Regions from separate parts of the Labrys methylaminiphilus subsp. lupini genome, predicted to be linked through region 2. Evidence: predicted binding sites of a transcription regulator. Region 2 holds the regulator's gene; the other holds the start of a gene.
What was found. The regulator PhoB, encoded in region 2, activates phosphate uptake and scavenging genes when phosphate is short. The targets are predictions, from matches to a motif close to TGTCATNNANCTGTCAT.
Positions count from the first base shown of each region.

Region 1: phnC (phosphonate ABC transporter ATP-binding protein) is a predicted target of PhoB. The motif match lies at 2,026-2,042, and genes of this name have one in related genera.

Region 1 covers NZ_JBMDIH010000001.1:3,083,579-3,087,394, reverse strand. The annotation lists gene phnD (phosphonate ABC transporter substrate-binding protein) at 66-998, opposite strand; gene phnC (phosphonate ABC transporter ATP-binding protein) at 1,059-1,883, opposite strand; gene ACN6KF_RS14425 (LbetaH domain-containing protein) at 2,088-2,732, shown strand; gene ACN6KF_RS14420 (MaoC family dehydratase) at 2,737-3,195, shown strand; gene ACN6KF_RS14415 (MaoC family dehydratase) at 3,192-3,665, shown strand; gene ACN6KF_RS14410 (class I SAM-dependent methyltransferase) at 3,700-3,816, opposite strand, start outside.
Region 2 covers NZ_JBMDIH010000001.1:3,724,122-3,727,937, forward strand. The annotation lists gene pstA (phosphate ABC transporter permease PstA) at 1-132, shown strand, start outside; gene pstB (phosphate ABC transporter ATP-binding protein PstB) at 129-956, shown strand; gene phoU (phosphate signaling complex protein PhoU) at 992-1,711, shown strand; gene phoB (phosphate regulon transcriptional regulator PhoB) at 1,725-2,426, shown strand; gene ACN6KF_RS17645 (hypothetical protein) at 2,567-3,304, shown strand; gene ACN6KF_RS17650 (RNA polymerase sigma factor) at 3,323-3,816, opposite strand, start outside.

The DNA.
Region 1 (3,816 bases), 640 kb from region 2:
AAATCCGCTTGCGCAAAGGGCGCGCACCTTTCGGTGCGCGCCCTTCATTGCGTCGTTGCGACCCCTTACTGGGTCTTGCGAAGCGCATCGTTGAACTTCACCATGTCGACGATCGGCTGATATTCCTTGGCGCTGATCGCAGTGAGTTCGAGATCCTTGCCGTCGGAAAGCTTATCGAAATTGGCCTTGTCGTTCTTGGCGTAGTCGATCAGGGCAGCGCCGATCTTCTTCTTCAGATCGTCGGGCAGCGAGGCGAGCACCGTATAGGGGCCTTCGGGCAGGAAGGGCGTCTTGTAGATGACGCGGAAGTCGCCCTTGGTCATCGGGGTGCCGTCATCCTTCTTGAGGATGCCGCGGCTGAGCATGCGGGTCAGGTTGGAATCGTCTTCCGAGTTCCAGCTGTTGGCGGCAGCATCTGCGGTACCCTGGGCGAGGGCCAGCACGGCATTGTCATGACTGCCGGCGAAGACGACCGAGGAGAAGAACTTGTCGACGTCGATGCCCTGGCTGTGGAGGCCGAAGCGCGGCGCATTGTTGCCGGAGGTCGAGTTGGGGTCGACGAGGGCGAGCTTCTTGCCCTTGAGATCCTCGATGGTCTTGTAGGGGCTGTCGGCCTTCACATAGATCACCGAATAGTAGCCGGTGAGGCCATTGTTGTGGCGGGGAACGGCGACCGGCTCGGTGGCCACGCCGGTGATGATGGCGCGGGCGTAGGAGGCCGGGCCGTACCAGGCGATCTGGGCAAAGCCGGCGCGCTGGGCTTCGATCACGGCGGCGTAGTCGTTGGCGATGTTGAGCTTGACCGGCACGCCGACCTGCTTGGCGATGTAGTCGGCCAGCGGCTGGTAGCGGTCATTGGTGGTGGAGGCATTCTCGGCCGGGATGACGGCAAGCGTCAATTCGGGATACTGGGCCTTCCAGTCCTCGGCCTGGGCGGTACCGGCGGCAAAGCTCATGGCTGCTGCGGCAAGGCCGAGCAGCGTGCGGCGCGAAAGCATAGGTCTCTCCTGTCGGAAATATCGTGTTCTTGTGGCTCTTGAAGATGCGCAGCCGGCCTGTCAGGCCGCGACGCTGGCAGGGCGAGCCAAACCTGCCGAGTTTGTGTCGCCTGCCCATTTGGCGTCGGCATCGGCATCCATGACTTCGCCGGCCTCGAGGCCGTAGAGGTCGCGCGCTGCATCGGCGGTGAGCATGGCGGGGGCGCCGTCGAACACCACCCGGCCGGCGGACATGCCGATCAGGCGGTCGCAATAGCCGCGGGCGAGATCGAGCGAATGAAGATTGCAGATGACGGTGATGCCGAAATGCTTGTTGATGCGCAGCAGCGCATCCATCACGACCTTGGTGTTGCGCGGATCGAGCGAGGCGATCGGTTCGTCCGCCAGGATGATCGAGGGTTCCTGCACCAAAGCGCGGGCGATCGCCACGCGCTGCTGCTGGCCGCCGGACAGGCTGTCGGCACGCTGGCCGGCGAGATTGGCGATGTCGAACTGCTCGAGCGCAGCGAGCGCCATGGCCTTGTCCTCGAGGCCCCACAGCTGCAGCACGGCACTGGCGGTCGAGACCTTGTTGAGGCGGCCCATCAGCACATTGGTGAGCACGTCGAGGCGGCCGATCAGATTGAACTGCTGGAAGATCATGGCGCAGCGCGCACGCCAGTCGCGCAGGGCCTGGCCGCGCAGGGCCGTGACATCGACGCCGTCGCAGGAGATCGTGCCCTCGCTCAGATCGACGAGACGGTTCAGCATGCGCAGCAATGTCGACTTGCCGGCACCCGAACGCCCGATTACGCCGATGAAGGCGCCGGGCGCGATTTCCAGATTGACGTCCGCGACGGCAGCCTTGCCGCCGAAGCGCCTGGAAACTCCTTTGATCGCCAGCATGAACAGATCCCTTCTCGTGCAGCTTTCCGAAGTCGGTAACGCTGGGCCATTACAGAGGGATGGCAGTTCAATGATGTTTCGGTGACGATCCCCCGCGGATGTCGCGGGCCTATGCGACAGATCGGGCGCTCCGGCGGATTCTTGTCACGTGGCTGTCGCAGCGGAGTGGGAAGCAGGGCCTTTCCATCACCGTTGGATCGCCCTTTGCCCAAACTCAGCCTGACGCCTTTCGTCGACCCGGCGGCTTTGATTTCCGCAAGCCGGCTCGGGCGCTACACCGAAGTAGGTCCCCGCACCAGCCTGCATGAGGTCGAACTCGGTGACTATTCCTATGTCGTCAACGATTCGGACATCGCCTACAGCCATATCGGCCGTTTCGTGTCGATCGCGGCCCATACGCGCATCAATCCGGGCAATCACCCGATGGACCGCGCGAGCCAGAGCCATTTCAGCTATCGCGCCTCGGCCTATTTCGAAGGCGAGAGCGACGAGGACGACTTCTTTGTCTGGCGCAGGGAACATGACGTCCATATCGGCCATGATGTCTGGATCGGCCATGGCGCGATCGTGCTGCCGGGGCGCCGCATCGGTATCGGCGCCGTGGTGGGGGCCGGCGCCGTGGTCACCCGGGACGTGGAAGCCTACACCATCGTCGCCGGCAATCCGGCACGGCCGATCCGCCGTCGTTTCGAGGAAGCGATTGCCGACCGCCTGCAGGCCCTGGCCTGGTGGAATTGGTCGCACGAGACCCTGCGCGCCGCCTTGCCCGACTTCCGTAAGCTCCCGGTCGAGGCCTTCCTCGACAAATATCAGGCTCTTGCCGTTGAGGGTCTAATCGGTCCATCCTGAGGGCATGGCTGATACCCTGCTCCATTTCGAAGATTTCCCGGTCGGCGAGATTGCCACCTACGGATCGTACAAGCTGACGCGCGAGGCCATCCTCGCTTTTGCCAGGGAATACGACCCCCAGCCGTTTCATCTCGATGATGAGGCGGCAAAAGGCACCATGCTGGGCGGGCTCGCCGCTTCCGGCTGGCATGCCTGCTGCATCTTGATGCGGCTCAACTGCGATGGCTTCATGCTCGGCTCCACCTCGATGGGCGCGCCCGGCATCGACGAGGTCAAATGGCTGGCGCCGCTCCGCCCGGATGTCACGCTGAGCGTTCGCCGCACGACCCTGGAGGCGCGCGCTTCCAAGAGCCGCCCCGAGATGGGCCTGGTGAAGTTCCTGTTCGAGCTCGTGGCTGATGGAAAGACGGTGGTGACCACCCAGACCGGCTCCATCATGTTCGGCCGGAGGCTGGCGGCATGAAATATTTCGAGGATCTCGCCATCGGCGATACCGACGAGATCGGTGCCTTCACCTTTTCGGTCGAGAACATCAAGCGCTTTGCGGTGCTCTACGATCCCCAGCCCTTTCACGTCGACGAAGCGGCTGCGGCGGCCAGCCATTTCGGCGGCCTGGTGGCGTCGGGCTGGCAGGTTGCCGCGGTCTGGATGAAACTCCTGGTGGCGCATCAGGAGGTCGAGATCATCAGGGCGCGCCAACTCGGCAAGCCGGTGGTCAAGCTCGGCCCGTCACCGGGCTTTCGCAACATGGTCTGGGCCAAGCCGGTGCATGCTGGTGATACGCTGCGCTACAGCGTGGAGATCACGGGCAAGAAGGAGAGCGCTTCCCGTCCCGAATGGGGCATCGTCTCGATGCTGAGTTCAGCCATCAACCAGCATGGCGAGCAGGCCTTCCGCTTCGAGGGCACGGTGTTCTGGGAAAGGCGGGGGTAAGGGAAATATAGCGTGCCCCGCAATTGGCTCGAACCTATGTCATTATGGCCGGCCTCTCCAGTTCCGCATAGAAGGCGTAGCCACGGTAGAGGTCTTTGGTCCGAAGCCGCAGTCCCTCGCGGCTTGCGAGGTCCGCCAACGCTGTGGGCAA
Region 2 (3,816 bases):
GCCATCTACCAGCTCGCGCCTTATCCCGACCCCAAGGCCGTCTCGGTGGCCTGGAGCGGCGCCCTCCTCATCACCGCCGGCGTGTTGGCGCTCAATATTCTGACCCGCTTCGTGCTCGCTCCCAAGAAATGAGTGATCCCATGTCCGCTACTCCACAAGCCTCCATCGCGGTTGCCGAACGCCCCATCGCCAATCCAGCCGCCGCCGTGAAGCTCAAGGTCGAGAATCTCGACTTCTTCTATGGCGAGAAGCATGCGCTCAAGGGCATCAATCTCGACATGATCGACCGGCAGGTCACGGCCATGATCGGCCCTTCCGGCTGCGGCAAGTCCACCCTGCTGCGCGTGCTCAACCGCATGTACGACCTCTATCCGGGCCAGACTGCCAAGGGCCGCGTGCTGCTCGATGGTCAGAACGTCATCGGCAAGGAGATCGATCCGGCAGTGCTGCGCGCCCGCATCGGCATGGTGTTCCAGAAGCCCACGCCCTTCCCGATGTCGATCTATGACAACATCGCCTTCGGCGTGCGCCTGCATGAGTCGATCTCCAAGGCGGAAATGGACAGCCGAGTCGAATGGTGCCTGACCAAGGCCGCCCTGTGGAACGAGGTCAAGGACCGCCTGCACGCCTCTGCGCTCGGCATGTCCGGTGGCCAGCAGCAGCGCCTGTGCATCGCCCGCACCATCGCGGTGAAGCCCGAAGTCGTGCTGCTGGACGAGCCGACCTCCGCGCTCGATCCGATCTCGACCGCCAAGATCGAGGAACTGATCGACGAATTGAAGCGGGACTTCACCATCGTCATCGTCACGCACAATATGCAGCAGGCGGCGCGTTGCGCGGATGTGACGGCCTTCTTCTATCTGGGTGACCTCATCGAGGTCGGCCAGACCAACAAGATGTTCACCACCCCGAACGACAGCCGTACACAGGATTACATCACCGGCCGCTTCGGCTGATCCCTCGGCCAGCGTCGAATTCATTTGGAGGCGGCATGTCCGACCACATCGTTACATCCTTCGATCAGGAATTGCGCGAATTGCGCAACATGATCGCCGAAATGGGTGGCTATGCAGAGAAGAGCGTAGCCGACAGCGTCGAAGCCCTGCTCAAGCGCGACACCCAGCGCGCCAAGGCCGTGATCGAGCTCGATCTGGCGATCGACAAGCTCCAGCGCCAGGTCGAGGACCGGGCTATCCTGGTCATCGCCAAGCGCCAGCCACTGGCACTCGACCTGCGCGAAATCGTCTCGGCCCTGCGGGTGGCCAACGATCTCGAACGCATCGGCGACCTCGGCAAGAACGTCGCCAAGCGCGTGGTCGCCATCCACAGCCATGCGCAGCCGGCCCAGCTCTTCGGCGGTTTCGATCATATGGCTGACCTGGTGCTCGAGCAGCTCAAGCAGGTCCTCGACGCCTTCGCCCAGCGCAATGTCGAAGAAGCGCTCTCGGTCTGGAGTTCGGACGGCGAGATCGATGCGATGTACACCTCGCTGTTCCGCGAATTGCTGACCTACATGATGGAAGATCCGCGCAATATCGGCTTCTGCACCCATCTGCTGTTCTGCGCCAAGAACATCGAGCGCATCGGCGACCATGCCACCAACATCGCCGAGACGGTGCATTACCTGGTGACCGGTGAATCGCCGGCCGGCGAGCGGCCCAAGGCGGACAACAGCACCGATCTCGTCGACCTTCCTGTGCCGGCTAAGTAACAAGGGATAGGCCATGCCTCCCAAGGTTCTGATCGTCGAGGACGAAGAAGCATTGACCCTGCTGCTGCGCTACAATCTCGAAGCCGAAGGCTATGAGGTCGACAGTGTGGCGCGCGGTGACGATGCCGAGATCCGCCTGCGCGAAAGCGTGCCGGATCTGGTATTGCTGGACTGGATGCTGCCGGGGTTGTCGGGTATCGAATTGTGCCGGCGCATCCGCATGCGGCCGGAAACCGAGCGCCTGCCCGTGATCATGCTCACGGCGCGTGGCGAGGAAACCGAGCGTGTGCGGGGTCTGGCCACCGGCGCCGACGATTATGTCGTCAAGCCCTTCTCCGTGCCGGAACTCTCGGCCCGCGTCCGCGCTCTGCTGCGTCGGGCCAAGCCCGATCACGTCGCCTCCCTGCTCAAGGCCGGTGACATTTCCCTCGACCGCGAGACCAAGCGCGTTCATCGCGGCAATCGCGAGATCCGCCTCGGCCCGACCGAATTCCGCCTGCTCGAATTCCTGATGCAGGCGCCGGGACGCGTGTTCGCACGCGAGCAATTGCTCGACAGCGTCTGGGGCCGCGACGTCTACATCGACGAGCGCACGGTCGACGTGCATGTCGGGCGACTGCGCAAGGCGATGAACCGCACGCGCGAGATCGACCCGATCCGCACGGTTCGCGGCGCCGGCTATTCCTTCGACGAGACCTTCGCCAAGCAGGCCTAGGACGGATATTTCATCGCCCGACACCAAGGCCGGCGGCTCGCCGCCGGCCTTGTCGCATCACGTACCCGGTACTCGCCCGATCTAGGCGATTTCAGAGGCTTGCGATAAGACGACTTGCCAAAGAAAATGCCGGGGTTGCCATGATCCGTTCCTTGCTCGTCGCGTCGCTTTTGACTGCCAGTTCGTTGGCGCTGCTTCCCAGCGATGCCGCAGCGGCCAAGCTCAAGAAAACCTTGTGTTCGGGCGAGTTCGGTACCGGCTCCGGCTTGGCGGGCTCCTATATCGGCAAGGATTGCTTCATCGCAGCCGACAGCGACATGCAGGAGCAGGTCGCCGGTATCTGCAAGGAAGGCTCGCGATGCGAGGTCGAGGCCATGGTGGAGGTCGCACCCGATGGCAGCAGGCAGATCAGGACCGTCTTGTCCGTCAGGCAGGCCGGACGCGCGCCCGCCACGCGCATGTCCTATGCCCAGAAGGCGGGCAACTATGCCGACGGCATCTATGCCTTGCAGGACGATGGCTGCGACAAGCAGGGGGCGACGCCAGGCAACCGGGTTTCCGTGCAGCTTCTACGGGCAGCCGGTCCTGCCATCCAGCTCTACGGCAAATATTGCGCGGTCATCGAGGCCGATGGCGAGGAGCCTTCCAGCGCCAAGTTCCAGGCGACGCTGCAGCTTCGATGCGGCAGCTCGCCGGCGCAGGACCAGGCCCTGCGAAGCGGCCGCTCCGGCACGGCGGAAACCATCGTGATGACCCCCGCCCCCGAGCGGCAGCTGTGGCTCGATGAAGACACATTGATCCGTTGCCCGATCAAGCGCGCCTATACACCGCAATGGTGGATCGAGGCCCCGCCCTTCAATGGCCGCTATCCCCAATAGCTTCTGCAGGCGCCGATATCAGCCCAGAGCCGCCAGGCGCCCTTGCAGATAACGGCGGATGACGGGATCACTCTCCAGCCCGATCGCCCGCGAATAGGCGTTGCGGGCCTCCTCCTGCCTTGCGGCGCGGGCCAGCAAGTCCGCGCGTGCAGCCCAATAAGGCTGGTAATCGGCGATCCGCCTGTCGCTGGCGACCTCGTCGAGCCCGGCCAATCCGGCTTGCGGTCCCGCAAGACGGGCGAGCGCCACGGCTCTGTTGATGGCAGCGACGGGGGACGCGGTCAGTAGTACCAAGGCCTCATACAGCGTGACGATCGCGGCCCAGTCCGTCGTCGCGCAGATGCGCCTATTGGCATGGGCCGATTGCAGCGCGGCTTCGAGCTGATAGCGACCGATCTGTCGCGCCTGCCCGGCCCTGGCGAGCAAAGCCTCAGCCTCCTCGATCAGGGCGGCATCCCAACGCGTGGTATCCTGCTGTTCCAACGGGATATAGTCGCCGACCGGGCTACGGC